DNA from 3 places in the Klebsiella sp. SYXHC3 genome. Region 1 is predicted to be linked to each of the others. Evidence: predicted binding sites of a transcription regulator. Region 1 holds the regulator's gene; each other region holds the start of a gene.

Region 1 (10,688 bases):
CGCATTGATACCATGCAGTACCGACAGACGCTGCGCCATGGTGCGGCTTTCTTTCTCCAGCGTACTGCGGTTGATGGACGGGTTGGCGCTCAGCAGCCAGAAGGTAATCGCGTAGCGCTGTAACGTCTCACGCGCGCCGGCGGCCAGCAGCTGCAGGGAACGAGAGTGAGCCGGATTGACGCTCATCTCATCGCCATTCAGCACCACCAGCCCCTGACGCTGCATCTCTGCCATCAGCGCATCGATAACGCCCGCCAGTTCTTCTTTTTCCCAGCGCAGGAACAGTTCGGCTTTCAGGAACGGATAGAACATCTCGACATGACGCAGCACTTCGCTACGGGAGATGCGGCGATGCTGGGTCACGATAGCGGCCAGCAGCGATGGCATCACCAGCATATGGGCGATGTTGTTGCGATAGTAGGTCATCAGCACCGCCTGCTCGCGCGGCAGGATGATGATATCGCCGATGGTGTCTTTCTCGACTTCGAACTTGTTCATCTGCAGCGCGTGGTCGATAAGCTCGCTGGCGGAAGCCGTCGGCGCGGTCGAATCGGTGGAGTACGGCACGTTACGCAGCAGGTCGAGGTAGCAATCCAACTGTTGGGTTAGTTGCTCACGGGTCAAAGAACGCTGACGTGACGCCAGAAGCGCCGTACAGCACAGGTTCATGGCGTTAGCTGCCCCGGCATTGTTGATGCGCACCATCAGGTCGGCGGCGATATTATTCACCGTCGGCGTCAGCCAGGAAGGGCGGACGGCTTCGATAGGATCGATGGCTTCGCGCCATTCCGGCACGTGCTGATTGAGATAGGTCATCAGCGGCAGCGGTTCACCGAAGTTAACGTAGCCCTGGCCAAGATTACGCAGCTTACTGAGACCGCGCATCATCTGCGGCAGGCTCTCTTTTTCTTTTGTCGCGCCGCGCAGCTCTTTGGCGTAGGTACCCACTTCCATCACGTGCTCGTAGCCGATATAAATCGGCACCAGCGTGATGGGGCGGCTACCGCCGCGCAGCATCGCCTGGATAGTCATCGACAGGGTGCCGGTTTTCGGATCCAGCAGACGGCCGGTACGGGAACGCCCGCCTTCGACAAAGTATTCCACCGAATAACCACGGCTGAACAGCTCGCCAAGATATTCGCGGAATACCGTGGAGTAGAGCTTGTTGCCCTTAAAAGTACGACGAATAAAGAAAGCGCCCAGGCGGCGGAAAATCGGCCCAGCCGGCCAGAAGTTGAGGTTTATGCCTGCAGCGATATGCGGCGGCACCAGACCCTGATGATAGAGCACATAGGAGAGCAGCAGGTAGTCCATGTGACTACGGTGACAAGGCACATAGACAATCTCATGGCCGTCATGCGCCAGCTGGCGTACGCGCTCGGCATTGTGCACGTTAATCCCCTGGTACAGACGGTTCCAGGTAAAGCCCAGAATACGGTCAGTCAGGCGGATCATTTCATAAGAGAAGTTAGCGGCAATCTCTTCCATCAGCGCGATGGCGTTCTGCTGGGCCTTCTCGTGAGAAATCTTCTTGCTGCGCGCTTCATCTTCTACCGCGCGGGCGATAGCTTTCGACGCCAGCAGCTTGTTGAAGAGATCCTGGCGGGCAGGGAGGCGCGGGCCGACGGCGGCCAGACGTTGACGGGCGAAGTGCATACGCGCCACGCGGGCCAGCTTCTGGGCGATGATTTTATCGGTACCGTGCTCATCCGCCATGCGGCGCAGAGAGACCGACGGCGAGAAACGCACGAAGCTATCGCGGCCAAGCCAGGAGACGGCGAAGAATTTCTGAATACCGTTAAGCATCCGCAGCGGCGGATTCTCTTCGCCTTTTTCACGACCCGGCGCGCGGCCGAACATGACCGACACCGGTACCATTTGCACGTCGAGGTCGGGATGGTTACGGTGCAGATCCAGGTAGTCGTGGAACAGCTTGATGGACTCTTCTTTCGGCGTGTAGTAGGTAAACACGCGCGGGCCGCCGTGGATGAAAACGTAGCGCGGCAGCAGTGTGCCGTCGATTTCCAGCGGTTCAAAAGGGTCGGGTAAATCATGCGCCAGGCACTGGGCGCGCAGGGTCAGCAGGTCCGCCTTGGAGTTATAAGGCAAGACGTACATTATCGGACGCGAGGTATCGAGCCCTAATTCCTGAGCAGGTTCTGCCGGAATAGACTTGCTTTTTACCAGCACCCGTAATGGTAAATTCAGTAATTTATAGTAAATTCGTTGCCAGCCGGACATAAACGATGTGAAGCCTCTGGTTAATCATGCAAATGCGCGGCAAGAATAACAGAAAGCGTACAAAATTTCCGTTGTCACACGGCAAACACGTACACTCAGCGACGTCATTTACATTAAAAGGTTCTTTTTGATGGCCAATAATACCACTGGGTTAACCAGAATCATTAAAGCAGCAGGTTATTCCTGGAAAGGTTTCCGCGCGGCATGGGTTAATGAAGCCGCTTTCCGTCAGGAAGGCGTCGCCGCTATTGTGGCCGTGGCGATAGCCTGCTGGCTGGATGTCGATGTCATTACGCGAGTCCTGCTCATTGGCTCGGTCCTGTTAGTGATGATAGTCGAAATTCTTAACAGCGCGATTGAAGCGGTGGTTGATCGTATCGGGCCTGAGCATCATGAGCTTTCCGGGCGCGCAAAGGATATGGGGTCGGCAGCGGTGCTGCTGGCGATAATCATCGCGCTGATCACCTGGGCCATGCTGCTGTGGTCGCATTACCGCTAAGTCTTGTCGGCAACGCTCGCAAAACGGAAAGAATCTCCTGATTTTTATATGATATGTGGTTCCAAAATCACCATTAGCTGTATATACTCACAGCATAACTGTATATACACCCAGGGGGCGGAATGAAAGCGTTAACGACCAGGCAGCAAGAGGTGTTTGATCTCATCCGGGATCACATCAGCCAAACGGGCATGCCGCCGACGCGTGCGGAAATTGCTCAGCGCTTGGGGTTCCGTTCCCCAAATGCGGCGGAAGAACACCTGAAAGCGCTGGCGCGTAAAGGCGCGATTGAAATCGTCTCCGGCGCTTCCCGCGGCATTCGTCTGCTGACGGAAGAAGAACATGGTCTGCCGCTGATTGGCCGCGTTGCCGCCGGCGAGCCGCTGCTGGCGCAGCAGCATATTGAAGGTCACTACCAGGTTGATCCGGCGATGTTTAAACCGAATGCCGACTTCCTGCTGCGCGTAAGCGGGATGTCGATGAAAGACATCGGTATCCTCGACGGCGATCTGCTGGCGGTGCATAAAACTCAGGACGTGCGTAACGGCCAGGTGGTTGTCGCGCGTATCGATGAAGAAGTGACCGTTAAGCGTCTGAAAAAGCAGGGCAACATCGTTGAACTGCTGCCGGAAAACAGTGAGTTTTCTCCAATCGTCGTCGATCTGCGCCAGCAGAGCTTCACCATTGAAGGTCTGGCCGTCGGCGTGATCCGTAACGGTGAGTGGCTGTAACTCCCGTCTTAACGCAGCGTCATCATGATGCATGACGCTGCGATGTTCCTCCTCTGTCTGGTCCCTCTTCATGCTGCTCAACGCCGCCGATAAAGCACTGTGGCGCCTCGCGCTACCAATGATTTTCTCCAATATCACCGTTCCGCTGCTTGGGTTGGTCGATACCGCCGTTGTCGGCCATCTCGATAGTCCCGTCTATCTTGGCGGCGTCGCCGTCGGCGCGACGGCGACCAGTTTCCTCTTTATGCTGCTGCTGTTCCTGCGAATGAGCACCACTGGCTTAACCGCTCAGGCCTATGGCGCCAAAGATCCGCAGCGCCTGGCGCGCGCGCTGGTGCAACCGCTGATCCTGGCGCTGGCCGCCGGGCTGCTCATCGTTCTGTTCCGCATGCCGCTTATTGACCTCGCGCTGCATATCGTCGGCGGGAGCGAGGCGGTACTGGAACAGGCCAGGCGGTTCCTGGAAATCCGCTGGCTCAGCGCCCCGGCGTCGTTGGCCAACCTGGTGCTGTTAGGGTGGCTGCTTGGCGTGCAGTACGCTCGCGCCCCGGTCATCCTGCTGGTGGTCGGCAACTTGCTGAATATCGTGCTCGATCTGTGGCTGGTGATGGGGTTGCATATGAACGTGCAGGGGGCGGCGCTGGCGACGGCGCTGTCGGAATACGCCACCTTTATCATCGGCCTGCTGATGGCGAAACGGGTGCTGGCGCTGCGTGGCGTGACGTTTGCCATGTTGAAGGAGGCGTGGCGCGGCAATATGCGGCGCCTGCTGGCGCTTAACCGCGACATCATGCTGCGCTCGCTGCTGCTGCAGCTCTGCTTTGGCGCCATCACCGTCTTCGGCGCCCGTCTTGGCAGCGACGTGGTGGCGGTCAATGCGGTACTGATGACCATGCTGACCTTTACCGCATACGCGCTGGACGGTTTTGCCTATGCCGTCGAAGCGCATTCCGGGCAAGCCTACGGCGCGCGTGACGGTAGCCAACTGCTGGAAGTCTGGCGCGCTGCCTGTCGGCAGTCGGGAATGGTAGCGCTGTCGTTCGCGTTAATCTACAGCGTGGCCGGTGAGCATATCATCGCGCTATTGACCTCTATCCCATCATTGCAGCAGCTGGCAGACCGCTATCTGTTCTGGCAGATGATCCTACCGGTGATTGGCGTTTGGTGTTATCTGCTGGATGGCATGTTTATCGGCGCGACGCGCGGCGCGGAGATGCGTAATAGCATGGCGGTAGCCGCTGCGGGGTTTGCGGTGACGTTGCTCTCTGTGCCTATGCTCGGCAATCACGGCCTGTGGCTGGCGCTGGCCGTGTTCCTGGCTTTGCGTGGGCTTTCGCTGGCGCTCATCTGGCGCCGCCACTGGCAGCGTGGCACCTGGTTTAACTCACCCTCCTGAATGTAAAAAGCCCGGCTCAGCGTAGCGCGAGCCGGGAAAATCCCCCCAGCGTTTTCAATCGACCTGATGGTTAAAAATTCCGAATAACGAATCGGTGCCAGCATTGTCATCTATAGTTATTACCATGTCCGGAACAAAACGGGCTGTTAACCCACCGAATGATGAGGACGTAATGATGAATAAAGACGAAATCAGCGGTAACTGGAAACAGTTGAAAGGTAAAGCCAAGGAACAGTGGGGTAAGCTGACCGATGACGATATGACGGTCATCGAAGGGAAGCGCGACCAGTTGGTCGGTAAAATTCAGGAACGCTACGGCTATGCCAAAGATCAGGCCGAAAAAGAGGTGTCTGACTGGGAGCGTAAGAACGATACGCGCTGGTAGCGAACGCGGTTTTGACCCCCTGTTTATGCCTGTCTAACGGCATAGTGATATGCCGTAGCTTCCCGCTGATGTCGCCCGACTCAGCGGGCTTTCTTTTTAATCTGGATGGTATGATCGTGATGGCAGTGTTCGCGAGTACTGCAGGCTTCGACTTCCACGCAGGCCGCGCACAGGCCATGCGCTTCAATCACATTATGCCGTAGAGCGAAGCCCATTCTGGCCGCCAGCGTATGCATAATATCCTCTACGCCTTCCGCACACTCTTCTTTGACCACGCCGCAGCGATCGCAGATAAACATCGCCGAACTGTGGGTTGGCTGATCGAAAAGGTGGCACAGCACATAGCTGTTGGTCGATTCCACTTTGTGCACAAAACCTTGCTCCAGCAGAAACTCCAGCGCGCGATAGACCGTCGGCGGCTTCGCCTGCGGCTCTTTTTCACGCAGCAGATCCAGCAGATCGTAGGCGCTAATCGCCCCTTGCTGCAGGCTCATCAGACGCAACACTTCCAGACGCTGCGGGGTCAGGCGTACGCCACGTTGCACGCAAAGCTTTTCAGCCTGCGCTAACATTTCTTGCGAAGTGGTGTTATCCATGAGCATCCTCTGGTTGCGTGATGTTGAAACTGTTACTTTATCACGAACCAGGTAAAACGCCGAGAACCTGCAAGCTTTGCTATACCTGATGTATCTCATTTTCGGGAGAAAACGATGAAACGACCTGATTGCATTCGACATTGGCGCGAACTGGAAGGTGCGGATGATTCCACCTACCCCGATAGTCACGAGCTGTTTTCAATTGGCGCGCCTCTTGCCCGCGGCCTAGGGCTAAATCGGCTGGGCATCCATCATGAACGTTTACCGCCGGGACGCAGAACCTCTTATCCGCACGCGGAAAGCGATGAAGAAGAATTCATCTACGTGCTGGAAGGCTTTCCGGAAGTCTGGATCAATGGCTATCTATGGAAGCTGGAGCCGGGCGATAGCGTCGGCTTTCCGGCGGGAACTGGCGTATGTCATACCTTCCTGAATAATACCGAGCAGGAGGTGCGACTGCTGGTCGTTGGCGAGGCGAATAAAAAGCACAACCGTATTTACTATCCGCTGAACCCGGGCTATGCCGCGACTCGCCAGGACCGTTGGGTGGATCACCCTCCGCAGTTCTTTGGCCCGCACGACGGCAAACCGCGTAAAATATAGGTAACATTTTGACCATGGCGCGTGGCGTTCGACGCTATGCGCCGTGGTTTGTGTTTGTGCTATAGTAGCGCCCCTTTTTACCCGGATGCTTATTTATTCGCCATGATGCCAGAATCCACGTCTACCGCTTTTGCCGCCCACCGTTTTTCTATCGCGCCCATGCTCGATTGGACCGACAGACATTGCCGCTACTTCCTGCGTCTGCTGTCGCGCCATACTCTGCTGTACACCGAAATGGTCACTACCGGCGCGATTATTCACGGTAAAGGCGACTATCTGGCCTATAGCGAAGAAGAACATCCGGTGGCGCTGCAGTTGGGCGGTAGCGATCCTGCGGCGTTGGCGCAATGCGCGAAGCTCGCCGAGGCGCGCGGCTATGACGAGATTAACCTCAACGTCGGCTGCCCCTCTGACCGCGTGCAGAACGGGATGTTTGGCGCTTGTCTGATGGGCAATGCCGCGCTGGTGTCGGACTGCATCAAAGCGATGCGCGACGTGGTGTCGATCCCGGTAACGGTAAAAACCCGTATTGGCATTGACGATCGGGATAGCTATGAATTCCTGTGTGATTTCATTGAGACCGTCTCCGGCAAAGGGGAATGTGAAATGTTCATCATTCACGCCCGTAAAGCCTGGCTTTCCGGCCTGAGCCCGAAAGAGAACCGTGAAATCCCGCCGCTGGATTATCCGCGCGTCTGGCAACTAAAACGTGATTTCCCGCATCTGACGATGGCGATTAACGGCGGAATTAAATCTCTGGCAGAGGCCAAACTGCAGCTTGAGCACATGGATGGCGTGATGGTGGGGCGTGAAGCCTATCAAAATCCGGGCATTCTGGCTTCGGTGGATCGTGAGATTTTCGGCGTCGACGGTGCGGATGCCGATCCGGTGGCGGTGGTGCGCGCAATGTATCCCTATATCGAGCGTGAGCTCAGCAACGGTACCTACCTGGGTCATATCACCCGCCATATGCTGGGATTGTTCCAGGGGATCCCCGGCGCGCGTCAGTGGCGCCGCTATCTCAGCGAAAACGCCCACAAAGCGGGCGCCGATATCAACGTGCTGGAGCACGCGCTGAAGCTGGTTGCCGATAAGCGTTAATTTTTTCGCTAAAACCTGGTCTTTTTCGCCACGCCCTGCGCTATTGCTGCAGGGCGTTTTGTTTTAATTCAATGAGTTATACCTGGCATGATTCTTGAAAATGACTCTTGAAATAGCTAATCAGCTATCTGGTTATTTTTTCGGGAGAAGACCATGCTGGAACTCTTATTTGTTATTGGCTTTTTTGTCATGTTGCTGGTCACCGGCATCTCGCTGCTTGGCATTATTGCCGCGCTGGTTGTCGCCACGGCGCTGATGTTCTTCGGCGGCCTGTTCGCATTAATGTTTAAACTGCTACCCTGGCTGCTGCTGGCGGTGGCTGTCGTATGGGTCATTCGGGCGATGAAATCGCCGACGACCACCCGCTATCGTCGTGAAGATCGCTGGCGCTATTAAGCCAACATTTTGGGTATTGAGCGGTATGTCACAACCTGAGTAATTTTGCATAAAACAGCGTAGGCATTGCGTATTAAATCTGTCACTATTAGCGCGATAACGAATTCATCGCGCTGTACCCTACATACAGCCGAACAAAAAAAGTCAGGGCCTCCGTCAGGAGGCCCTAAACTTTTCTGGCGATCTCACCCCGTTACGGCAGCAGCAGGCTCGACCCCTCGGTCACCCGGCTTTCCAGAATCTCATGCGCGCGCCGGGCGTCACGCAGGGCGTATTTCTGATTATCCGTGACATCGACCTTGATCACGCCGCTGGCGATCAGCGAAAACAGTTCATTGCTGGCTTCCGTTAGCTCTTCCCGGTTGGTGATGTAGCCTTGCAGAGAAGGGCGGGTCACATAGAGTGAGCCTTTCTGATTGAGGATACCCAAATTTACGCCGGTTACCGGGCCAGATGAATTGCCGAAGCTGACCATCAGCCCACGCCGCTGAAGACAATCGAGCGAGGCCTCCCAGGTATCTTTACCTACGGAATCGTAAACCACGGCGACTTTTTTGCCGCCGGTCAGCGCCTTGACGCGCTCGGCAATATTCTCTTCGCGGTAGTTAATGGTTTCCCAGGCGCCGGCCTGCCGGGCGCGCTGCGCTTTTTGCTCGCTGCCGACGGTGCCGATAAGTTTCGCCCCCAGCGCTTTCGCCCACTGGCAGGCAATCAGCCCCACGCCGCCCGCAGCCGCATGGAACAGGAAGGTCTCGTTGGCTTTAATCTCGTAGGTTTTGCGCAGCAGATACCAGACGGTCAATCCTTTAAGAAACGAGGCGGCGGCCTGCTCAAAGGAAATCGCATTGGGTAAAATCGCCGCTTTGTCGGCATGCACGTTATGCACCGAGCTATAAGCGCCAAGCGCGGCCTGGGCGTACACCACCCGATCGCCAACCTTGATATGTTTAACGCCGCTGCCGATTTTACTGACGATACCGGCGGCTTCGGTGCCCAAACCGCTCGGCAGTGAGGGCGGCGGATACAGGCCGCTGCGGATGTAGGTGTCGATGTAGTTGATACCGATAGCTTTATTTTCTACCTGGATTTCGTGCTCGGCAGGATCGTTGGGGGTAAACTCGACCGCATGCAGCACCTCGGGGCCTCCATGCGCGGGAAATTCAATTCGTGTTGCCATGTGAACTCCTTTATAATTTTGTGTCTCTCATTTACAGGTAACTCCATTCACTATGGCAGGAAATAAACCCTTCAACAAACCACAGACAGAACCTCGCGAACGCGATCCGCAGCTCGCCGGGTTGAAAGTCCCGCCGCACTCGATTGAAGCGGAACAGTCGGTGTTGGGCGGTTTAATGCTGGATAACGAGCGCTGGGACGACGTCGCCGAAAGGGTGGTGTCGGAAGATTTCTATACCCGTCCGCATCGTCATATCTTTACCGAGATGGCGCGCCTGCAAGAGTCAGGTAGCCCGATTGACCTGATCACCCTCGCCGAATCGCTTGAGCGTCAGGGGCAACTGGATAGCGTTGGCGGCTTCGCCTATCTGGCCGAGCTCTCCAAAAATACGCCAAGCGCGGCGAACATCAGCGCGTATGCCGACATCGTGCGCGAACGCGCAGTGGTGCGTGAAATGATTTCGGTGGCCAACGAAATCGCCGAAGCCGGTTTCGACCCCCAAGGGCGCACCAGCGAGGACCTGCTGGATCTGGCGGAATCGCGGGTATTTAAAATTGCCGAAAGCCGCGCCAATAAAGATGAAGGGCCGAAGAACATCGCCGATGTGCTCGATGCCACCGTCGCCCGTATTGAGCAGCTGTTCCAACAGCCGCACGATGGCGTCACCGGGGTGAATACCGGCTATGACGACCTCAACAAAAAGACCGCCGGGCTACAACCTTCGGATCTGATTATCGTCGCCGCGCGTCCTTCGATGGGTAAGACGACATTTGCGATGAACCTCGTGGAAAATGCGGCGATGCTGCAGGATAAACCGGTATTGATCTTCAGTCTGGAGATGCCATCCGAGCAGATCATGATGCGTTCTCTGGCCTCGCTATCGCGCGTCGATCAGACTCGTATCCGTACCGGCCAACTGGACGATGAAGACTGGGCGCGTATCTCCGGCACTATGGGTATCTTGCTGGAAAAACGGAACATCTATATCGATGACTCCTCCGGCCTGACGCCGACGGAAGTGCGTTCACGCGCCCGACGTATCGCCCGCGAGCACGGCGGTATCGGCCTTATTATGATCGACTACCTGCAGCTGATGCGCGTACCGTCGCTCTCCGACAACCGTACTCTGGAGATCGCCGAAATCTCCCGCTCGCTGAAGGCGCTGGCAAAAGAGTTGCAGGTGCCGGTGGTGGCGCTGTCGCAGCTGAACCGCTCTCTGGAACAGCGCGCCGATAAACGCCCGGTCAACTCCGACCTGCGTGAATCCGGCTCTATTGAACAGGATGCCGACTTAATCATGTTCATCTACCGTGATGAGGTTTATCACGAGAACAGCGATTTAAAAGGTATTGCTGAAATTATCATTGGTAAACAACGTAACGGCCCGATCGGTACAGTACGACTGACCTTTAACGGCCAGTGGTCGCGTTTCGATAATTATGCCGGCCCTCAGTATGACGATGAGTAGACCTCTGTCAGTCTTTTTTTAAGGAATTCAAATGCAAGCGGCAACTGTAGTTATCAACCGCCGCGCTCTGCGACACAACCTGCAACGCCTGCGTG
Region 2 (10,688 bases), on a different contig from region 1:
CCGGCAAGCGGCTCATAAAAGAAAGCGTGGCAAAGAACGATTTAATCATTTGATTTTGACTCCTATCCCTGAAACAACCAGCCACACCTCATCGGCAGCCGCGGCCAGCATCTGATTCACGCGCCCGGCAATATCACGAAAATGCCGCGCCAGCCGGTTGTCCGGCACGATTCCCAGCCCCACCTCATTGGTAACCAACAGCACCGGCGATGGGCAGGCGCGGCAGGCAGCAATCAGCTGAGTGATTTCTTGCGTGACTGCCTTTTCCATCGCAACGTAATCCCATTCATCAGGATCCGTTTCCCCACCTTCAGCGAACAGAATATTGGTGACCAGTGTAGTGACGCACTCAAGCAAAATGGCTTCATCGGGTACATTATCGGGGGTAATGAGTGGCGTTAGATCACGGCTGCGCTCTGCAGTACGCCAGTGCGGCGGGCGGCTATTGCGGTGATGTTGAATGCGTGCGGCCATTTCATCGTCAATAGCGGCTGAAGTGGCGATATAGAGCACCGACGCGAAGGATTGGATTAAAGATTCGGCGTGACGGCTTTTGCCGCTACGCGCGCCGCCGGTAATCAGTATCATCGCGGCGGTACCTGTAGCTGGGACAGCATGTGATAAACCCTTCCGGTATCAATAAGTTCACGGCGGCAGTATAACAAACTGTCGGCTTAAAGGGAGATGCTTATACGGAGGTTTAACGGCAGGAAGATGGAGGAGCCCGGCGGCCAGCACTGCCGCCGGAACTAATGAGTGGTTTATTCGCCGACTTTGGCTTCACCCATCACTTTGAGTTTTTTGGAGATGTCGCGACGCTCTTTCGACAGCTCGGCGTTTTTGATGATGTAATCGTCAACGCGGTCTTCATAATCGGTTTTCATGCTGGCGATGATACCCTGAATGGCTTCTACGCTCATACCCGGCTTGATGTAGTCGCTGAGGTTGTCCAGCAGCAGGACACGCTTCTGGTTATCACGGATCTTTTTCTCAACGTCCTGAATTTCACGCTGCAGCTTGTTCTTACGACGGAACAGACGAACAAACTCCAGAACGTCCTGGAAAGAAGGCTTAGTTGTTTCCATTTTTACACCCCTAATATTTGAGATTCGGATTCGCTAAAGCGACTGCCCTATAGGGCTAACATAACTGCTAGCAGTCGCTGATGACAATGTTTTTTCCTTTGCGTTTATCATAACCCTAAATGCTGCTGAATCGAAGCAACCTGTTCACTTCGCGCACGTATCTGTCTTTTATTTGCGCAGCGCGCGGCAAATAAGGTGCGACAGCAGCTCAAGCTGGCGCGCCAGCTCAATGGTCAGCCAAACATAGCCGTGAATCGGCGTTTCCGACAGATTATCGCCCTGATGCTCTTTGATAAGCTGTCGCAACTCGACCACAATCTCGTTGAGTTTCTCGGTGTTGGCGCGTACCGGCTGCGGGTTTCCCTCATACAAGGCATGGGCGATGGTCAGCAACGTTTGCTGGGTCATCCGTTGGGTTTCGCGCAAAGTCTGGGCGTTAAGCATCACAAAATGGCCCTGGCGAGAGGCCCAGTAAGCGTTGATCTGCAGTTCCAGCATGCATACCAGATTACGGCTGACGGTCTGAATTGCTTCGAAGATTGCTTTCTGAATATGCGTTTCTTTGCTGGCCGGGGTTATCAACCCACGCATTTTCACCACATCATTGAGCGCTTTCTGAAGATGTTTTTCCAGCCGCGGACGCTCAACCAGATTTGGCGAAAAACCGGCCTGATACAACCGATTAAACGTTGTAACGTAATTCGCCATCTGGATGCGCCAGTGCAAAAACGCCCGCTGCGGCCAGATACCGGTAAACAGCATCGCCAACAGTGAACCGAAGATGACATCGCCGCTTCGCCACAGCGCGGTGTTCATATCGCCCGGCGGCGCGCCCACCACCACCGCCAGCGTAATGCCAATCAGCAGCGCCTGATAGGGCCGCTTGCCGAGCGCCAACCAGCCGCAAAGGAACATCGCCACCGCGCACCACAGCACCATGATTGGCAGTGAGATAAGCTCGAGTTTGAGCGCCACCAGCCCCAGTACCGAACCGAGGATAGTGCCGCCAATACGTTCGAAGGCCCGCGGCACCACATTGCCCCAGAAAGAGATAGGCCCCATCACCACCACCAGGGTGATCAGAGGCCAGGTGCCCTCCGGCACGTTCAGCAGACGCACCAGCAGGAAGGTCAGGACAAAAGCCAGCGCGATGCGGATACCGTGTACAATTCGGTAATGACGATACAGACGGATCTCAAATGGCTTAAGTGATTTATCAGCGCGCACGGCCTGCTCCGGCAAACAGAAAAGGCCAATTGTAGCCGCTTTTTTCACGAGCGCACTGCGCTAATGTAAAAAACCTTGTCAAGATAAGGGATAACGACTTACGAGCCGATACGGTTCACCGCCACGTACATCTCAATATCCCAGTGACCATCCTGGTTGCCATCGTTAAGATAAATTTCAAAACAGGGCTTATCCGCGATTTGGAACTCTCTGCTCTGCAGCAGGCTGTCAAAGAACTGCAGCCACGGCGTGGAGAAGTCGTGGTTAATGACCCGCGCGCTGGCGCAGGCGTAATCGCCGCCGGCAATTGCGGTGAGGATGACCCCTTCACTATTCGGCGGGATGACGTAATCATCCGCCACGGTAACAACGGTGTCACAACGCAGTTTTTCCGCCGGTACCTGCTGCGGATTATCATAATAAACCGCGACCCACTCCTGCGCAGGCACCTGGTGGTGACTGACCCACGCCGCCAGTTGTTCAAACCCCTGCTTTACGGTCTGCTCCCAGGGGCCAACCATATGAAACCCGGCAATCTTGCGGGCATCGAGAGATTGAATGCTGTAGTTCATAGCGCCTCCAGTGTTGATAAAATACTGTATAAATATACACCAAATTTAGCAGCCGGATGAACAACAGTATGTGCGCGGATTCACAGAGTCGCCACAAGCGCGAAATGAATAAAGCCCGCCGCAGAGTGCGGCGGGCCAGAGGGTAACAAGATTAAATGCCGTGATGCAGATAATCGCTCAGGCGGGAAAACATCCCACCCTTGCCGACGCTTTCCAGGGTCACCAGCGGCCAATGCCCGACCACTTTGTCGCCATCGTAAAGCGAGATTTCGCCCACGCGTTGGTTAGCGGCGATCGGCGCTTCCAGATCCTTGGTATCCAGCACATATTTTGCTTTGATACGTGGAACTTCTGATTTCGGGATCGCGAGCCAGAAGTCCTGATCGGTGCCGAGCTTGATCTGCTCTTTGTCGCCATACCAGATATGTTCGACGCCGACCTGCTTACCTTTTTGCAGCACCTGCACGGTGTCGAAGTTCTGCTGACCCCAGTGCAGCAGTTTAGCCGCCTGCTCTTCTCGCCCTTTTGGACTATCGGCCCCCATCACCACGGCAATCAAACGACGCTGGCCATCGACCGCCGAGGCAATAAGATTGAAGCCCGCTCCTGAGGTATGGCCGGTTTTCAGGCCATCGACATTCATGGTTTTGTCCCACAGCAAACCGTTACGGTTCTGCTGGGTGATACCGTTCCACGTCAGGCTTTTTTCGCTATACATGTGATAGACATCCGGCTCGCCGTGAATAATCGCCCGCGACAACACCGCTAAATCATAGGCGGAGCTATGCTGGCCAGGCGCGTCGAGTCCGTGGACGGTTTCAAAATGGGTGTCTTTCAAATGCAATTTTTCAACGTAGCTATTCATCAACGCGACAAATTGCGGTTGGCCGCCGGCGACATAGTCAGCGAGCGCGACGCAGGCGTCATTACCGGAATCGACGATCAGCCCGCGGCTAAGATCGCGAACGCTAACCCGATCGCCCGCTTTAAGGAACATCAGCGAAGAACCGTTAAACACTGGATTGCCCTTGGCCCAGGCATCCTTACCGACGGTGACCATATCATCAAAGGTAATGCGATGGCTGTCGATGGCGCGGTCGACAACGTAACCGGTCATCAGTTTGGTCAGGCTGGCGGGGTTACGCTGTTGATGTTCATTACCGGCGGTCAGGATTTGACCGGTAGTGTAGTCCATCAGCACCCAGGAACCGGCCTGGATCGATGGCGGCGTCACGGTGACGGGCAAATCAGCGGCAGCAAATGCGCAGGAAACGCTCGAAGCGAGCAAAGTTACAGCAAATAAAAAACGGCCTTTCAACGGCATATCCTCAAGATTCACAGATTCGCCGTCCTTTTTACGGAAGTTCGCCTGAGAGATCAGGGCTAAATTGCAAGAAAATATGACATGACAGTAGATGCATCTGACCGTTACCCTTCTGATGGCTCTACAAATCGTTTACCATACGGAATGCCTTACACCATGGATAACGAATCGATTATGCAAGACAGCGCCAATCAGCCTGGATTTTTATTCCACGACTACGAAACCTTCGGTACCAGCCCTTCGCTCGACCGGCCGGCGCAGTTCGCCGCCATCCGTACCGATAGCGATCTGAATGTCATTGGCGAACCAGAAGTCTTCTACTGCAAGCCTGCGGACGACTACCTGCCGCAACCACAGGCGGTGATGATTACCGGAATTACGCCACAGGAAGCGCTGGCCAAAGGCGACAACGAGGCCGCTTTCGCCCGCCGCATCAACGATCTGTTCACGGTGCCGAAAACCTGTATCGTCGGCTACAACAATGTCCGCTTTGATGATGAAGTCAGCCGTAATATTTTTTACCGCAACTTTTACGATCCGTACGCCTGGAGCTGGCAGCATGATAATTCGCGCTGGGACCTGCTGGATGTGATGCGCGCCTGCTATGCCCTGCGCCCGGAAGGTATCAACTGGCCGGAAAATGAAGACGGTCTGCCAAGCTTCCGCCTTGAGCATCTGACCGTCGCGAATGGCATAGAGCATAGCAATGCCCACGATGCGATGGCCGATGTGTACGCCACTATTGCGATGGCGAAACTGGTGAAGACCCATCAGCCGCGCCTGTTTGACTATCTGTACAGTCATCGAAATAAACGCAAGCTGGCGACGTTAATCGACGTGCCGCAGTTGAAACCACTGGTCCACGTTTCCGGTATGTTCGGCGCCGCCCGCGGCAACACTAGCCTGGTCGCGCCGCTGGCCTGGCATCCGGATAACCGCAATGCGGTGATTATGGTTGACCTGGCGGGGGATATGTCGCCGTTGTTGGAGCTCGACGCCGATACATTGCGCGAGCGCCTGTATACTCCGCGAGACGAACTCGGCTATTTACCGGCAGCGCCAATTAAGCTGGTGCATTTAAACAAATGCCCGGTGCTGGCGCAGGCCAATACGTTGCGTCCGCAGGATGCCGACCGTTTAGGTATCAATACTCAGCGCTGCCTGGAGAACGCCCAACTGCTGCGCGCAAATCCGCAGGTACGTGAGAAAGTGGTGGCCCTGTATGCCGAAGCCGAACCGTTCGTGCCATCGGATAATGTTGACGCCCAACTGTACAACGGATTCTTTAGCGATGCCGATCGCGCGGCGATGAAGATAGTGCTGGAAACCGAACCGCGTAACCTGCCAGCGCTGGATATTACGTTTGCGGATAAACGCATTGAACGCCTGCTGTTTAACTACCGCGCGCGTAACTTCCCCGGTACGCTTGATGAAAACGAACAGCAGCGCTGGTTAGAGCACCGCCGTAACGTCTTTACGCCAGAGTTTTTGCAGGCCTATGCCGATGAACTGCAGGTGATGTATCAACAGTATGCTGACGATAGTGAAAAACAAGCCCTGTTGAAAGCGCTGTGGCAATATGCGCAGGAAATCGTTTAACCCGGGCCAGGCCGTCACCGTAGCCCGGGAGTACTAACTTAACTTTTCGCGCGGCTGGCGATGATATCGTCGGCCACGTTACGCGGCGCTTCTGCGTAATGATGGAACTCCATGCTATAGGTCGCGCGACCCTGCGACATCGAGCGCAGCGTGGTGGAATAACCGAACATTTCGGCCAGCGGCACATCGGCGCGAATAATCTGGCTACCGAAACGCTCCTCCATCCCCTGCACCATTCCGCGACGGGAAGAGAGATCGCCCATAATATTGCCGGCGTACTCTTCCGGCGTCTCCACCTCGACGTGCATCACCGGCTCCAGGATCACCGGGTCCGCTTTTCGCGCCCCTTCCTTAAAGCCGAAAATCGCCGCCATACGGAAAGCCATTTCGGAGGAGTCGACGTCATGATACGAACCAAACGTCAGGGTCGCTTTAACGTCGACAACCGGATAGCCCGCCAGCACGCCGGTGCCCATCGCTTCACGCAGCCCTTTTTCCACAGAAGGGATGTATTCACGCGGTACGACTCCGCCTTTGGTGGCATCTTCAAACACAAAGCCGCTCCCCGCCGCCAATGGCTCCAGGGTCAGCACGACGTGCCCATACTGCCCCTTACCGCCGGACTGACGCACAAATTTGCCTTCCACATCCTTCACCGTTTTACGGATGGTTTCCCGATAGGTAACCTGCGGACGGCCAATATTCGCCTCAACGCCGAACTCGCGTTTCATGCGGTCGACGATAATCTCCAGATGCAACTCCCCCATCCCGGAGATAATCGTCTGCCCGGACTCTTCATCGGTATGCAAGCGGAACGACGGATCCTCGGAAGCCAACCGCTGTAGCGCAATGCCCATTTTCTCCTGGTCGGCCTTGGTCTTCGGTTCAATCGCCAGCGAAATGACCGGTTCCGGGAACTCCATACGCTCAAGAGTGATGACCGCATCCGGATCGCACAGCGTATCGCCCGTCGTGACATCTTTTAGACCAACACAGGCGGCAATATCACCGGCATGCAGCTCGTCGACTTCGTGGCGATCGTTGGCATGCATCAGCACGATGCGCCCGATACGCTCTTTCTTGCCCTTCACCGGGTTAAAGACCGCATCGCCTTTTTTCAACGTCCCGGAATAGACGCGAATAAAGGTCAACTGGCCGACGTAGGGATCGGTCATGAGTTTAAACGCCAGCGCCGACAGCGGCTCATCGTCACTCGGGTGACGCTCCGCCGGTTGCCCCTTATCATCAATGCCCTGAATCGCCGGAATATCCAGCGGCGACGGCATTAACTCAACGACCGCATCGAGCATCCGCTGCACGCCTTTATTTTTAAAGGCGCTGCCGCAGAGCACCGGCTGGATTTCGCCGCCAACCGTGCGTTTACGTAGCCCGGCCACAATTTCCGCTTCGCTCAGTTCACCGCTTTCGAGATATTTATCCATCAGCTCATCACTGGCTTCCGCCGCAGCCGAAACCATTTTTTCCCGCCACTCCTGAGCCGTCGGCAGCAGGTCATCAGGCACAGGCGCATAGCTGAACGTCATCCCCTGCGTTGCATCATCCCACAGAATGGCCCGCATCTTTATCAGGTCGATGACGCCGGTGAAATGCTCTTCAGCGCCAATGGGGATAACAATCGGCACCGGATTGGCCTTCAGGCGATCGATCATCATTTGCACCACGCGGAAGAAATCGGCGCCCGGGCGGTCCATTTTGTTAACGAAAGCCAACCGCGGGACGTGATACTTGTTGGCCTGCCGCCAGACGGTCTCCGACTGCGGCTGCACGCCGCCGACCGAGTCATAGACCATCACCGCGCCGTCCAGCACGCGCATCGAACGTTCTACTTCGATGGTAAAGTCCACGTGCCCCGGGGTATCAATGATATTGATACGATGGGGCTCAAAGCTGCGGTCCATCCCGGGCCAGAAGCAGCTTACCGCTGCGGAAGTAATGGTAATCCCACGCTCCTGCTCCTGCGCCATCCAGTCGGTAGTTGCCGCGCCATCGTGTACTTCACCCAGCTTATGGCTCATCCCGGTGTAAAACAGAATGCGCTCAGTGGTGGTGGTTTTGCCGGCATCGATATGCGCGGAGATACCGATGTTGCGATAACGTTCGAGGGGGATGGGTCGGGGCATGATGCGTCCTTAGTCATTTTGACTGTCAATGAGCGGCTAAATCTGCCGCGGTTAGGTTTACGGCATCTATAATAGTACAACTGTACGAGTATACCCGAACTATCTTCACTATCACTGCTATCGGTCAGCTTGCGACGGCGCGCGTGGCACAAGAAAAGGAGTTTGGGTATAGTAGCCGCCAGCCGCCGATACGGGTTGCTGTTCGCGTGAACAGCACAACCGCCGACACAGGAATATTATGATCGCCAATCACCCCGAACGTGAACAAATTCGCCTCGAAAATGTTCTTTTTGCCCTGGGCAACCCCTTGCGGCTGGAAATCATTCGCACGCTCTCCGACGGCAGCGAGCAGAGTTGTAACGCATTGCGCAAAGAAGATATCGCTAAATCCACCATGACTCACCACTGGCGGGTGCTGCGCGACAGCGGCGTGATCTGGCAACGCCCTCAGGGGCGGGAAAATCTCATTTCGCTTCGCCGCGACGATTTGGATGCCCGTTTTCCAGGGCTGTTGGATACGCTGCTTAATGTGATGCGACAGGAGAAGTAAGCCATCCCTATGCCCCCGGTAAAGCGACAGCCGCCAGAGGGGAAAACCAGCGGACGCCAGAAACAAAAAAGCCGGAGGTCTCCCTCCGGCTTTTCTATCATAAAGCGTAATTATGCAACGTCTTCGTACTGCGGTACCGGGTTGCGGAAGCTTTTGGTTACGCACGCCAGGTAAATCAGACCGATACCGGCCCAGATCAGACCCAGGATCATCGAGCTCTCTTCCAGGTTAACCCACAGCGCGCCAACGGTCAGAGCGCCGCACATCGGCAGGAACAGATACTGGAAGTGGTCTTTCAGCGTCTTGTTGCGTTTCTCGCGGATCCAGAACTGCGAGATAACCGACAGGTTAACGAAGGTGAACGCCACCAGCGCACCGAAGTTAATCAGCGCAGTCGCCATCACCAGGTCAAAGTTAATCGCCAGCAGCGCGATCGCGCCAACCAGGATGATGTTCATCGCCGGGGTGCGCCAGGTCGGATGCACGTAGCCGAAGAAGCTTTTCGGGAATACGCCATCACGGCCCATCACGTACATCAGACGCGCAACGCCAGCATGCGCCGCCATACCGGAAGCCAGCACGGTGATGGTGGAGAAGATCAGCGCGCCTACCTGGAAGGCTTTACCTGCCACATACAGCATGATTTCAGGCTGTGAGGCATCCGGATCCTTAAAGCGCGAGATATCCGGGAAGTACAGCTGCAGGAAGTAGGTGGCAAAAATGAAGATCAGGCCGCCAATCAGCGCAGTCAGGAAGATAGCGCGCGGAATAACGCGTTCTGCATCTTTGGTCTCTTCAGACAGATTGCTGATGCCGTCAAAGCCGGTAAATGAGAAGCAGAGTATCGTCGCCCCGGTAATCATCGGGATAACGTGCGCATCGCCGGACCAGAACGGACGACTGCTGGCCAGCGTACCGGCGCCCTCGCCTTCAAATACGCCATACACCACCATGCCGAGGATCACGGCAATCAGTACCACCTGCAGCACCACGATAACGGTGTTGAAGTTGGCGACGGACTTGATGCTGCGCAGGTTAAAGGCGGTCATGAACGCGACCAGCGCGATAACAAACACCCACGATGGAATCGAAGGCACCAGCGCTTCAAAGTAGATTTTCGCCAACAGGATGTTGATCATCGGCGCGAACAGGTAGTCGAGCAGAGAAGACCAACCCACCATGAAGCCAACGGTCGGGCTAATGGATTTCTGGGCGTAGGTATACGCGGAACCCGCGGAAGGATAACGGCGTACCAGCTTCCCGTAGCTCAGCGCAGTAAAAAGAATAGCGATTAACGCAAAGGCGTAGGCCGTCGGCACGTGACCGTCGGTCATACCAGAGACGATACCAAACGTATCGAACAGCGTCATCGGCTGCATATAGGCCAGGCCCATCATTACAACCGGAACTAACGTAAGGGTTTTACGTAATTCCACGCGAGAGGTATTTGGAGTAGCGTTATGCGACATAGTTATCCCCTTTTACGGCGAAGGCCAGCGCGTAAGCAAAAAATTGCCCCATTTCTTTCTATTCCTCAGCGACAACGACTGTCGGTTTTTAGTAAATATCTATCCGGTACGAAGCCCGGCCTCTTGGTATTGAATGATGTGTCTTTCGACCAAAAAAATAACCGACACTTTAAAAAAAGCGTCGGCTAGTCTCTGGTTTTCAGGCTGCGTATTTTGCAACAACTTCTGGCTTAATGACAAGATGTTGAAAGGTTTATTAATAGGCTAAGAATTCTAACCGCCTAATATTCATACTATTTTAGTATTGTAGATCTGACGAATAGCACTATTTGCTAATATCGCTTGTAACCACCATTGCGCGGCAAGGCCAAAAACGTCTTCATTCCAGCCAATCCATGCCCGATACAGCCGCGCAGGTGTGCTAATACGTTTCTCGACCAATTTTCCATTCTCCAGCCAGGCCTCTGCCAGATAGCGCGGCAGGTAAGCCCAGCCCAGGCCGGCGCATACCAGCTCCAGCAGGCTATTCATATCATAAACCGTCACACTCTCCTGCTTTTCGCTTTGCAGCAACCCGGCATTGCAAATAATCGCCCGATATCGCTGTAACACCCGCAAATTCAACGGTTCCTTAGCCTGCGCCAGTGGATGATTAATCGCGACAACAAAACACAGATCCACATCGCCAAGCAGACTAAAACCATAACCCACCAGCGTTGGC
Region 3 (10,688 bases), on a different contig from region 1:
TCGTTGAGTAATACCGCGACAATTCGTCCTTTTACGTCGCCATCGCCATCGGCGTAAAGGCTGAGGGTCGGGTCTTTCTCCACGCCGTTAACCGGCGCAGGCGGAGCAATATTCCGCTGCTCATCGCTGAGTTCGATACCGAGATTGTTGGCTACCGCTTCCGCCAGCCCGATATCAATATGCGCCAGATGATCGACCACCCGCTCGCGGATCCAGACTCTGACCACTTTGCTCAGCTCAAAACTAAAGCCGCCGATAATGTGCTGCTGCTCAATCGGCGTCTGGCTGAGCCAGAACAGGCGAGGCTGGGCGTAGTACTCGCCGAAGGAGGGGCTACGGTTACGGATTTTCTCGCCATCAACGCGTTCCGCCAGCGATTCAAAGCCGCCGCGTTTCGGCGCCGGCGGCGTTTCACGAGGCCAGTTATCGTTGATAGAGTTGGGTTCATAGTTTGCCGGATTGGTATCAATCTCCATTCGGTGCATGCCGTCACGCTGGAAATTATGATACGGGCAGGTAGGGCGGTTAATCGGAATTTCGTGGAAATTTGGCCCACCGAGGCGGCTAATTTGCGTATCGGTATAGGAGAAGAGTCGCCCTTGTAACAGCGGATCGTTACTAAAATCGATACCCGGCACAATATGACCCGGATGGAATGCCGCCTGTTCGTTCTCAGCGAAGAAGTTGTCGGGGTTACGGTTAAGCACCATTTTGCCGACTCGTTGAACGGGCACCAGCGCTTCTGGAATGAGCTTGGTCGGATCCAGCAGATCGAAGTCGAAATTGAACTCGTTTTCCTCCGGAATTAACTGCAGGCCGAGCTCAAATTCCGGATAATCGCCAGCCTCGATGGCTTCCCATAGATCGCGGCGATGGAAGTCCGGATCGCGGCCTGTTAATTTCTGCGCCTCATCCCACACCAGTGATGCTTTACCGGCCACCGGCTTCCAGTGGAAGCGCACAAAGGTGGCTTTGCCTTCAGCGTTGATCAGGCGGAAGGTATGAATACCGAAGCCTTCCATTGTGCGATAGCTGCGCGGCAAGCCGCGGTCGGACATGGCCCACATCACGTTATGTAATGTTTCCGGCTGCAGCGAAACATAGTCCCAGAAGGTGTCATGGGCGCTTTGTCCCTGCGGAATTGCCCAGTGCGGTTCGGGTTTCACCGCATGGACAAAGTCAGGAAATTTAATCGCATCCTGGATAAAGAAAATAGGCGTGTTATTGCCCACCAGGTCGAAAATGCCCTCTTCGGTATAGAATTTGGTGGCGAAGCCGCGGATATCGCGCACGGTATCGGCCGAGCCCGCGCCGCCCTGAACGGTGGAGAAGCGGACGAAAACAGGGGTGATTTTTTCCGGCGCGGACAGAAAATCGGCTTTGGTAATTTCTTTCAGGCTTTTGTAAGGCTGGAAATAGCCGTGCGCGGCGGAACCGCGAGCATGAACGATACGCTCGGGAATGCGTTCATGGTCAAAGTGGGTAATTTTCTCACGTAAGATAAAATCTTCAAGCAACGTTGGTCCGCGGTTGCCGGCGCGTAACGAGTTTTGATCGTCGGCGATGCGTACCCCCTGATTGGTGGTCAGCGGAAAGTTTTCACCGCCTTTACGCTGTGGCTCGAGGGTATCTAATTTAATGCTGTGGGTATCCGGCGCTTTCAGGCTACCCGGCGCCGTCGGCTCCTCCCCGGGCGCGGTTGGCTGGGGAGTAGGGCGCCACTCGCGGTCTTCTGGCGCCAGTGAATCGAGGCCCGGTTTTGCTTCATCGCTATCGTGTACCGGAGCCTGTCGGCTGTGTGGGTCGTGGTGCTTATCTGACATCTGCTCGTCTCCTGCTTTCATTGCTAAAAGTGGTCGTTGCTAAACCAAAACCCTTCTAACTATAGAACATTGTGCTGAGGATGCTGCTCAGGCAGGAATAGAGTTATCCTAAAATGCGCATCGTGCCAGGAGGGGCGACGAAAAGGGGGGCAATCGGCTATGATAGGGGTTTATGTTCCCGCTTTGCTTAGTGAATCCATCTGTTATGAAATCATTGCGCCAACAAAATCGCCCTATCATTAGCTACGTGCCGCGCGTCGAGCCTGCGCCGCCGGATCATGCCGTTAAAATGGACCATTTTCGCGATGTCTGGATATTGCGGGGCAAATATGTCGCCTTTGTACTGATGGGCGAGCGTTTCCGCCGCTCGCCGGCGTTCACCGTGCCGGAATCGGCGCAGCGCTGGGCTAATCAGATTCGCCAGGAAGGTGAAATAGAGGCATGACCTCATAGGAAAATAAAAAAGCCGCTGAAATTCAGCGGCTTTTTTGTGGCTGTTAACGTTAGCGATGCGCCAGTTCGGCGTCTTCTTCACTATCGAGGATGGCTTTATCCGTCTGGCGCAGCCACTGACTGGTCAGCGTGCCGGCGGTCATTGAACCGTTAACGTTGAGGGCGGTACGACCCATATCAATCAGCGGCTCGACGGAAATCAGCAGTGCGACCAGCGTGACCGGCAGACCCATCGCCGGCAGCACGATCAATGCCGCGAAGGTGGCGCCGCCGCCAACGCCGGCTACGCCAGCGGAGCTCACGGTGACGATACCCACGAGGGTGGCAATCCACATTGGATCCAGCGGGTTGATGCCAACGGTTGGCGCGACCATTACCGCCAGCATTGCCGGATAGATACCGGCGCAGCCGTTCTGACCAATCGTCGCGCCGAATGAGGCGGAGAAGCTGGCAATGGATTCCGGTACGCCCAGACGGCGCGTCTGCGCTTCCACGTTCAGCGGAATAGAAGCCGCGCTGGAACGGCTGGTGAAGGCGAAGGTAATCACCGGCCAGACTTTACGGAAATACTTCAGCGGACTGACGCCATTGACGGCTAACAGCAGACCGTGCACCACAAACATGATGCCCAGCGCGATGTAAGAAGCCACTACGAAACCGCCGAGCTTGATGATGTCGTGCAGGTTGGAACCGGCAACCACTTTGGTCATCAGCGCCAGCACGCCGTACGGAGTTAACTGCATCACCAGACGCACCAGCTTCATCACCCAGCCCTGCAGCGTGTCGATGGCGGTCAGGACGCGTTGGCCTTTCTCCACATCGTCTTTCAGCAGCTTCAGCGCCGCGACGCCAAGGAACGCCGAGAAGATAACGATGCTGATGATCGAGGTCGGGTTCGCGCCGGTCAGATCGGCAAACGGGTTTTTCGGCACAAACGACAGGATCAGCTGCGGAACGCTCAGATCTGATACTTTACCGACATAGTTGCTCTGGATGGCGTTCAGACGGGCGGTTTCCGCGCTGCCCTGTACCAGGCCTTCAGCGGTGAGGCCAAACAGGTTGGTCACCAGTACGCCGACCAGCGCGGCGATAAGGGTGGTGAACAACAGCGTACCGATGCTCAGGAAACTGATTTTACCCAGCTGTGAGGCATTGTGCAGGCGCGCCACCGCGCTCAGAATAGAGGCGAAGACCAGCGGCATAACGATCATCTGCAGCAGTTGCACATAGCCGTTACCGACGATATTAAACCACTGAATAGAATCTTTCAGAACCTGGCTGTCGGAGCCGTAAACCAGCTGCAGGCCGAGACCAAAGATAACGCCGATAACGAGACCGACCAGTACTTTTTTAGCGAGGCTCCACTGTTTGTGGCGGGTTTGAGCCAGCGCAAACAGTAAAACCGCGAACACGACAACGTTCGCTATTAATGGAAAATTCATCCCCGTTCTCCTGATATCTTGTTACCTGGGTTGGTCTGAAACCAACTCTTATGGCGCCAAGAGTAGCAGAAGGCCTTATTGCTTTCTTATACTCAAATGGAATGGGTTATAACCAAAAAATCATTTAGCGTATTTATCGTTCAGCCTGATGGCTAATAAAGCGATTAAAGGTTATTTGCAGCGAATTAATCATATTGGATGACCAGCGCACGGCGCTATTTTCGGCCATGCTTTGCGGCATCCAGACGGCGTAAATGAACAGCGCCATGCACAGCGCGCGCTCGAGCTGATTGCCTTTGCGCGGCGCGAGGATCGGTAGGCGGAACCGCCAGCGGCAGGGCCACAGCAGCGGTACGCCGGCCGGGGTGAGCATATCGGCGAGTATATGACTGAGGTAGCCGAGCACTAAACCCTGCAGCGCATCGGCAGGGATAATCCAGCTCTCAGGCACTTTAAGATAGAACAGCGCCAGCGCGCCGAATACCGCCAGCAGGCTGTGGGTAAAACCGCGATGGCCAAAGGCGCGGGCTACCGGTTTGGAGACCCAGCTTAAACGCTGCCCGAGGAACGATTTCGGATGGTCGATATCGGGCAGCAGGCAGGTCAGCACGGCGGAAGGAACGATATGCCACCAGTCCCCCTGCGCCAGCACGGGGGTTAATTCTGCATTTTTTGCAAATACCGCACAGGCGATAGAAAAGAAGAGGTGGCCTTCCGCCGTCATGATAAAAACCCTAAACTGTCAATTCATACAGTATAGGGTTTTTATACAGTATACGGAAGAGGTGACGGTGTAACTCTTTGTCACAAGGTTGACACATTTTGACGACACCAATGTCAGCGCACGCCGCTTAGCCGCGCAGATCTGCTACCGTCAGCTGCTGCAGAGACGTCAGTTTCACATCGGCCAGTACAAAACGCGGATCGCGGCTGTTTTCTGCTTCCGGAACCACAATTGAGCGCATTCGCGCCGCTTTGCTGGCGATCATGCCGTTAACAGAATCCTCCAGCGCCACGCAAGACATCGGCGCGATGCCAAGCTTAGCGGCGCAATCGAGATAGACCTGGGGGTGCGGTTTGCTGTATGGCAGATGTTCGGCGGAAGCCAGCGCGTCAAACTGGTCGCGTAGTTCAAACATTTCCAGCACTTTTTCCAGCATATGCAGCGGCGACGCCGAAGCGAGACCTATTTTTAGTCCCTGGGCTTTACACAGCGCCACGGCTTCACGCACGCCGGGCAGCAACGGCCGCGACTCCTCGACCAGTTGAATGGCGCGGCGGATAATGCTGGCGGTTACCTCTGCGCGGTCTGGGCCGCGCCAGGGCTGTTGCGCAAACCACAAATCGACCACCAGGTCGATGCGCAGCCCCAGCAGGTCCGGCAATTCATCACGGCGGCTAATATCCACTCCGAGGCTGTCCAGTACCTCCAGCTCTGCGCGGTCCCATAGCGGCTCTGAATCGATAAGCAGGCCATCCATATCGAAAATAGCGGCAAGAATCTGACGCTTCGCTGACATAAGTTCCTCTCCATTGGCGTAAGTAGATAACGAAATTGTCCATATGGTATATCATACCGCGCTGAAGCAGGCGAAATTCGCTGACGAAGATAGACTTATACCTGACTCTATGGCGGCATGGAGAGTCTGGCGTTTTAAACAAGGGGAACTCATGACGTATCAACAAGCTGGACGCATTGCGGTCATTAAACGCATTTTGGGATGGGTCATCTTCATTCCAGCCGTGCTGTCTACGCTGATTTCCGTACTGAAATTTATGTACGAGCATAGCGAAAAGAAACCGGGTATTGATGCGGTGATGATGGATTTCGCCCACCTGATGATTGAGATGGTGCGTTTTAATACGCCGTTCCTGAATTTCTTCTGGTACAACTCGCCGCTGCCGGAGTTCAAACATGCGTTGAACATCGGTTTCTGGATTATCTACGCGCTGGTGTTTGTTGGCATGGCGTTGCAGGCTTCCGGCGCGCGGATGGGCCGCCAGGCGAAGTTTCTACGCGAAGGGGTGGAAGATCAGTTGATTCTGGAACAGGCTAAAGGAGCGGAAGGTCTGTCTCGTGAACAGCTTGCCGAACGTATTGTCGTACCGCGTCATACCATCCTGAAGCAGTATTTTACGCTTTACGTGCTGCCGATTGTGGTGATTGTGATTGGCTATGTTTTCTTCTCACTGCTTGGCTTCCTGTAAATAGACAAACGGCCCGGGTAACCGGGCCATTTATCATTCGGCAGGCAGCGCTCGCGGCTTGCCTTCATTGTCTACCGCCACATAAATAAACAGGGCTTCCGTTGCCTTATAACGCTGGCCCAGCGGTTCCGTCGATACTTTTTTCACCCATACCTCAATATTAATGGTGATTGAGGTGTTACCGCGTTTTACGCAGCGGGCATAGCAGCACACGACATCGCCAACGGCGACCGGGCGTAAAAAAGTCATACCATCAACACGGACGGTCACAACGCGGCCGCGGGCAATCTCTTTGGCCATAATCGCGCCGCCGATATCCATCTGCGACATCAGCCAGCCGCCAAAAATATCACCGTTCGCGTTGGTATCCGCCGGCATGGCCAGGGTACGTAAAACCAATTCGCCCTTCGGGGCGAGATCTGTTGTTGTCATTCTATACTCTGTACTAGTCAAAGAAGATCAGGCGCGATGCTACTATGAAAACGGCGCAGAGAGAATAGGGGAATACGCCCGTCGGTACGGTTAAAACGGGGTTTTGGCAAAGGTCGGGACGCGAGTTGAAAAAAGAAGGCGGTACGCGCCGGCCAGCGCGTACCGTTGAGAGGTATTAGTGCTTATCGTCCTGCGGCATGTGGCGGTAGATATAGACGCCGCTCAACAGGGTGAAGACCAGGGTCAATGCCGTTAAACCGAAGACTTTGAAGTTGACCCAGATATTCTGCGGCAGCCAGAACGCGATGTAGATATTGGCCAGTCCGCAGAGAATAAAGAACAGCGCCCAGGCCAGATTCAGCCGTGACCACACCTGCTGCGGCAGCGTCAGCTCTTTGCCAAGCATGCGTTGGATAAGCGGTTTTTTCATTACCCACTGGCTGAACAGCAGGGCGCCAGCAAACAGGGCGTAGATGACGGTCACTTTCCACTTAATGAATTCATCGTTGTGGAAGAAGATAGTCAGACCGCCGAAGACGGCGACAAGCACAAAAGTGATCAGCGCCATCTTTTCAACTTTACGATAGCGCACCCAGCTATAAATGGGGACCACCGCGGTGGCGACGATCAGCGCGGTGGTTGCGGCGTAGATATCGTAAATCTTATAAAAAGCGAAGAAGACTACGAGCGGTAAAAAATCGAGAAACTGCTTCATACATCAATTCCGTCGTTCAGGAAGGGCCGGAATACTCGGCCCAGATTAAAGTTAGTTGCGAATAAGCATATACAAGCGGAACAAATAGATCAGCAACAGCGCAGAGAACAGATTGCTGATGGTATTAATGACCACGGCGGCGACGTTTGGCGACAGCGTTGCGAAGCTTGAAGCAAGCAGCAGCAGCGCCGTTTTTGCCAGCAGCCAGCCCAGTACCGCTGGCGCCACCAGACGCATATTAGCCCACGCCAGACGCATACTGCCGCGCATTGCGCTAAAGATGCCGATTTTATCCTGCACCAGCATCACCGGCGCGAACGCCAGGACAATCGCCAGCAGCACGCCCGGCACCAGCACCAGCATCATCCCCATCTGTACCACGAAGGTGGTGAACAGGATAAGCAGCAACAGTTTCGGCAGAACCGGCGCCGCGGCGCCGATCGCCCGCAGCGCGCTGACGCGATGCCCGGCGGAGATCAGCTGGATCAGCAACAGTACGCCGCCGACGAGGATGGCATTCCCCACCAGGCCGGAGAAGGTTGAGGCTGCCGACGCGCGCAGCAAGATCTGCTGCTGTTCCGGCGTCATGTTCTGCACCAGCTCAAACAAGCCGGCGCTGCCCGCCAGGTTATCGCCTTCGCTGAGGATCGATAACTGCTCGTCACTGGGCGAAAAGGCATGGCCAATGACTACCGTGATGAACGCGCATAACAACGCAATCAGCAGAATAGTAACGAACTGATTACGAAAAAAATTCCCCGTGTCACGGTAGACGGACTTCGCCGTGATAGACATGCATTCTCCTTGAGTCTTGCAGGTGTTTTAACTAGCCGGGGATTGTACCGCAAAACGTGGTTGGGTAGCAGTCTCTGCCGCTGTCACGGTAAGTATATCTTTGTAAAGAGTTCCCAGCGGCGGCAGGCCGTAGCGGGCACGGGCGCGATCGCACGCTTCGTTGAGTTCGCCGCCTTCGCCTGACATAGCAAATTCGCGGCAGGGGGAAGGCCGCTGATGATAGATGGTGCAGTGCACCGATTCGCCGATTTCGCCGCTTAAGGCTGTGCAGCGGCTTTGCCGCTGATTGGTGCCGCTCATGCAGCGCAGAAAAGGGGTAAGGGGTTCGGTGAGCTGCGTAGGTACCACGCCGCCGGCGTCGTCGGCTTCAGCCCAATAGAAGGAGACTCGAAAATACGCACAACAGGCACCGCACGTCATGCACGGGTTGATTTCACTCATAATTACACCTGAAAAAAACGCATCAACACAAATTGTCGGCAATTAAATTAGCTATCCGCACGATCGGCGACAAGAGGGGGACGCAAAAATTTTTCTCACGGGTAAAAATTGATGTAAGGACAAATCAGAACGTTACTGAGTGCTGCAAAAATTAATCTGGATCAATAAATGTTAAATCTAATGGCCTGGTGTGATCTAAAACAGATCAAAACTAACTCATTGTAGGTATATTTGCTGCCGCTGATAAAAACCATAATGGGGACATGGATATGAAGAAAATTGCAGCGGCGGCATTGATCTTAGGTACGCTTTCTGGTGGTAGCGCCTGGGCGCATGAAGCGGGGGAGTTTTTTATTCGCGCGGGTTCGGCGACGGTTCGCCCGACTGAGGGTTCTGACAACGTACTGGGTAGTCTCGGCGGTTTTAACGTCAGTAATAACACCCAGTTAGGTTTAACCTTTACCTATATGGCGACCGACAATATCGGTATCGAACTGCTGGCGGCAACGCCGTTCCGCCACAAGGTCGGTACCGGGCCGACCGGCACCATCGCTACCGTACACCAGTTGCCGCCGACGCTGATGGCGCAGTGGTACTTTGGCGATGCGCAAAGCAAAGTGCGCCCGTATGTCGGCGCCGGTATTAACTATACAACCTTCTTTAACAATGATTTCAACGATACCGGTAAGGACGCCGGGCTTTCCGACCTGAGCCTGAAGGATTCATGGGGCGCGGCAGGACAGGTTGGCCTGGATTATCTGATTGACCGCAATTGGCTGCTGAACATGTCAGTGTGGTACATGGATATCGACACCGACGTGAAATTTAAAGCTAACGGAGAGAATCAGACCGTCAGTACCCGTCTGGACCCGTGGGTGTTTATGTTCTCTGCCGGTTATCGGTTCTAATGGTTTAAAAAAACTGGCCGTTCGCGGCCAGTTTTATCCTCTTCAGACCAACCGATGGGCGTGCAGTTTGGCGCTTTCCATAATGCTATCCATTATCACCTGCACGCGATGCGGCAACACGCCTCGTTGACGATAAATCAACCACGCCTGCATATTCACGCCGCGTTCTCGTGGCAGACAGGGCTGTAGCGTACCCGCTTCTAATTCCGCCGCGACGGAGTAAAAAGGGGCATATACGATGCCCAGGCCCTGCTTGGCAAGCTCGATAGCCGGCAAAATGTTATCGCATACGCTGGAACCGTTGACCTCTACCTGAATACTCTCACCCGCGGCGTTATAGCAATGCCAACTGTTGCGGATCCCGCCCAACGTACGCAAAGTGATGCAGCGGTGCTGCGCAAGCTCATCAACATCGTGCAGAGGCCACTGCACAATATAATCCGCGCAGGCAAACAGCCCCATGCGAAAGCGAGTGAGTGGCCTTGCGATCAGGCTTTCGTCCTGCGGTTGGAAAAAGCTAATCAGCAGATCGCAATCGCTATCGAAAAGCGTCCCGTGTTTCTGTTCGCGCTCGTCGGGATTGCGGGTGAGAATATTGACGGTTAATTCAGGCGCCGAACGTAGCACCGGCGGCAAAAGGTATCGGGCAAGGAAAGCCTGAATGCCGATCGGCGCGCCGAGCGTCACCATGCCGTTGAGGCTGCGTTTCCAGGTACCGGACATATCCAGCAGATCATTATGCTTATCCAGCAGAATATCCGCCCGGCGCAGGAACTGCTCGCCAAACTCGCTCAGGATTAACGCCCGTGGATGGCGGATAAAGATCTCCAGCCCCAGGCGCCGTTCCAGCGCATTCAGCGCCCGCGACACATTCGACTGCGGCATGTCCAGTAGTTGGGCGGCTTTGCTCACGCTTGCCGTTTCGGCAATCATGCGAACGATGCGGAGTTCGTCAATGCGCAGGTCTTTTTCTTTCACAAGGTTGGTTCTTTTGGTTTGCTATATCAAAAATGATATACATCTTTGCCGTCATTGTCATATGACTTCTGGCCAGTAGCTGGGTATTATTTGCGTGGATTATTTATTACAGCCGAAAAATACAGAGAAATAATTCGATGAAAATAACAACAATGGCTGCGTTATCTGCAATTTTGCTGCTGGCGGCGTGCGCTTCCAGCGTAACCGAAAAAGAAAAACATATTGAATATGACGATATTATCAAGGGACTATCGGTTTCGGCGGAAGAGATATTATTCCGGAAAGATAAAAGTACTGATTTTTACCGTTATCAATATTTGGTCTATCAGTCGGAAAATGATTATTCTCGGAACAGCTGCACTATTACAGTGAGTGGCATTGCTAATTATAAAACAGCGTAGTTAGTACGGTTTACCTTTTTTATTACCAGGTGTTATTATGTTTCTCGACTACTTCGCCTTAGGCGTGTTAATTGCCGTGTTTTTAATTTTAT

Evidence for each region. Region 1 encodes LexA, which represses DNA repair genes until DNA is damaged. Its sites were predicted from a motif close to TNCTGTATGTACATACAGNA; they were not measured.
Region 2: the regulator LexA is predicted to act here: its motif matches at 2,907-2,926, upstream of sbmC (DNA gyrase inhibitor SbmC).
Region 3: the regulator LexA is predicted to act here: its motif matches at 4,456-4,475, upstream of AC2CGP_RS04040 (metal-dependent hydrolase).

What each region holds. Positions count from the first base shown of each region.
Region 1 is NZ_JBXUNG010000009.1:34,729-45,416, forward strand. Features, by position in the region: gene plsB (glycerol-3-phosphate 1-O-acyltransferase PlsB) at 1-2,241, opposite strand, end outside; gene AC2CGP_RS19380 (diacylglycerol kinase) at 2,372-2,740, shown strand; gene lexA (transcriptional repressor LexA) at 2,863-3,471, shown strand; gene dinF (MATE family efflux transporter DinF) at 3,542-4,867, shown strand; gene AC2CGP_RS19395 (CsbD family protein) at 5,043-5,252, shown strand; gene zur (zinc uptake transcriptional repressor Zur) at 5,333-5,848, opposite strand; gene AC2CGP_RS19405 (cupin domain-containing protein) at 5,963-6,451, shown strand; gene dusA (tRNA dihydrouridine(20/20a) synthase DusA) at 6,554-7,552, shown strand; gene pspG (envelope stress response protein PspG) at 7,706-7,948, shown strand; gene AC2CGP_RS19420 (quinone oxidoreductase) at 8,142-9,125, opposite strand; gene dnaB (replicative DNA helicase) at 9,178-10,593, shown strand; gene alr (alanine racemase) at 10,625-10,688, shown strand, end outside.
Region 2 is NZ_JBXUNG010000001.1:1,111,551-1,122,238, forward strand. Features, by position in the region: gene cobS (adenosylcobinamide-GDP ribazoletransferase) at 1-49, opposite strand, end outside; gene cobU (bifunctional adenosylcobinamide kinase/adenosylcobinamide-phosphate guanylyltransferase) at 46-588, opposite strand; gene AC2CGP_RS05515 (DUF496 family protein) at 762-1,085, opposite strand; gene AC2CGP_RS05520 (FUSC family protein) at 1,254-2,312, opposite strand; gene sbmC (DNA gyrase inhibitor SbmC) at 2,411-2,884, opposite strand; gene dacD (serine-type D-Ala-D-Ala carboxypeptidase DacD) at 3,036-4,202, opposite strand; gene sbcB (exodeoxyribonuclease I) at 4,383-5,807, shown strand; gene fusA (elongation factor G) at 5,846-7,948, opposite strand; gene AC2CGP_RS05545 (ArsR/SmtB family transcription factor) at 8,187-8,498, shown strand; gene plaP (putrescine/proton symporter PlaP) at 8,609-9,967, opposite strand; gene yoeI (membrane protein YoeI) at 9,957-10,019, opposite strand; gene AC2CGP_RS05560 (LysR substrate-binding domain-containing protein) at 10,256-10,688, opposite strand, start outside.
Region 3 is NZ_JBXUNG010000001.1:814,324-825,011, reverse strand. Features, by position in the region: gene katE (catalase HPII) at 1-1,823, opposite strand, end outside; gene cedA (cell division activator CedA) at 1,996-2,268, shown strand; gene AC2CGP_RS04045 (L-cystine transporter) at 2,327-3,718, opposite strand; gene AC2CGP_RS04040 (metal-dependent hydrolase) at 3,852-4,442, opposite strand; gene hxpB (hexitol phosphatase HxpB) at 4,570-5,238, opposite strand; gene AC2CGP_RS04030 (YniB family protein) at 5,390-5,926, shown strand; gene yciA (acyl-CoA thioester hydrolase YciA) at 5,960-6,358, opposite strand; gene AC2CGP_RS04020 (septation protein A) at 6,534-7,073, opposite strand; gene AC2CGP_RS04015 (YciC family protein) at 7,125-7,868, opposite strand; gene AC2CGP_RS04010 (YkgJ family cysteine cluster protein) at 7,896-8,309, opposite strand; gene ompW (outer membrane protein OmpW) at 8,579-9,217, shown strand; gene AC2CGP_RS04000 (LysR family transcriptional regulator) at 9,260-10,195, opposite strand; gene AC2CGP_RS03995 (hypothetical protein) at 10,333-10,596, shown strand; gene AC2CGP_RS03990 (DUF3302 domain-containing protein) at 10,634-10,688, shown strand, end outside.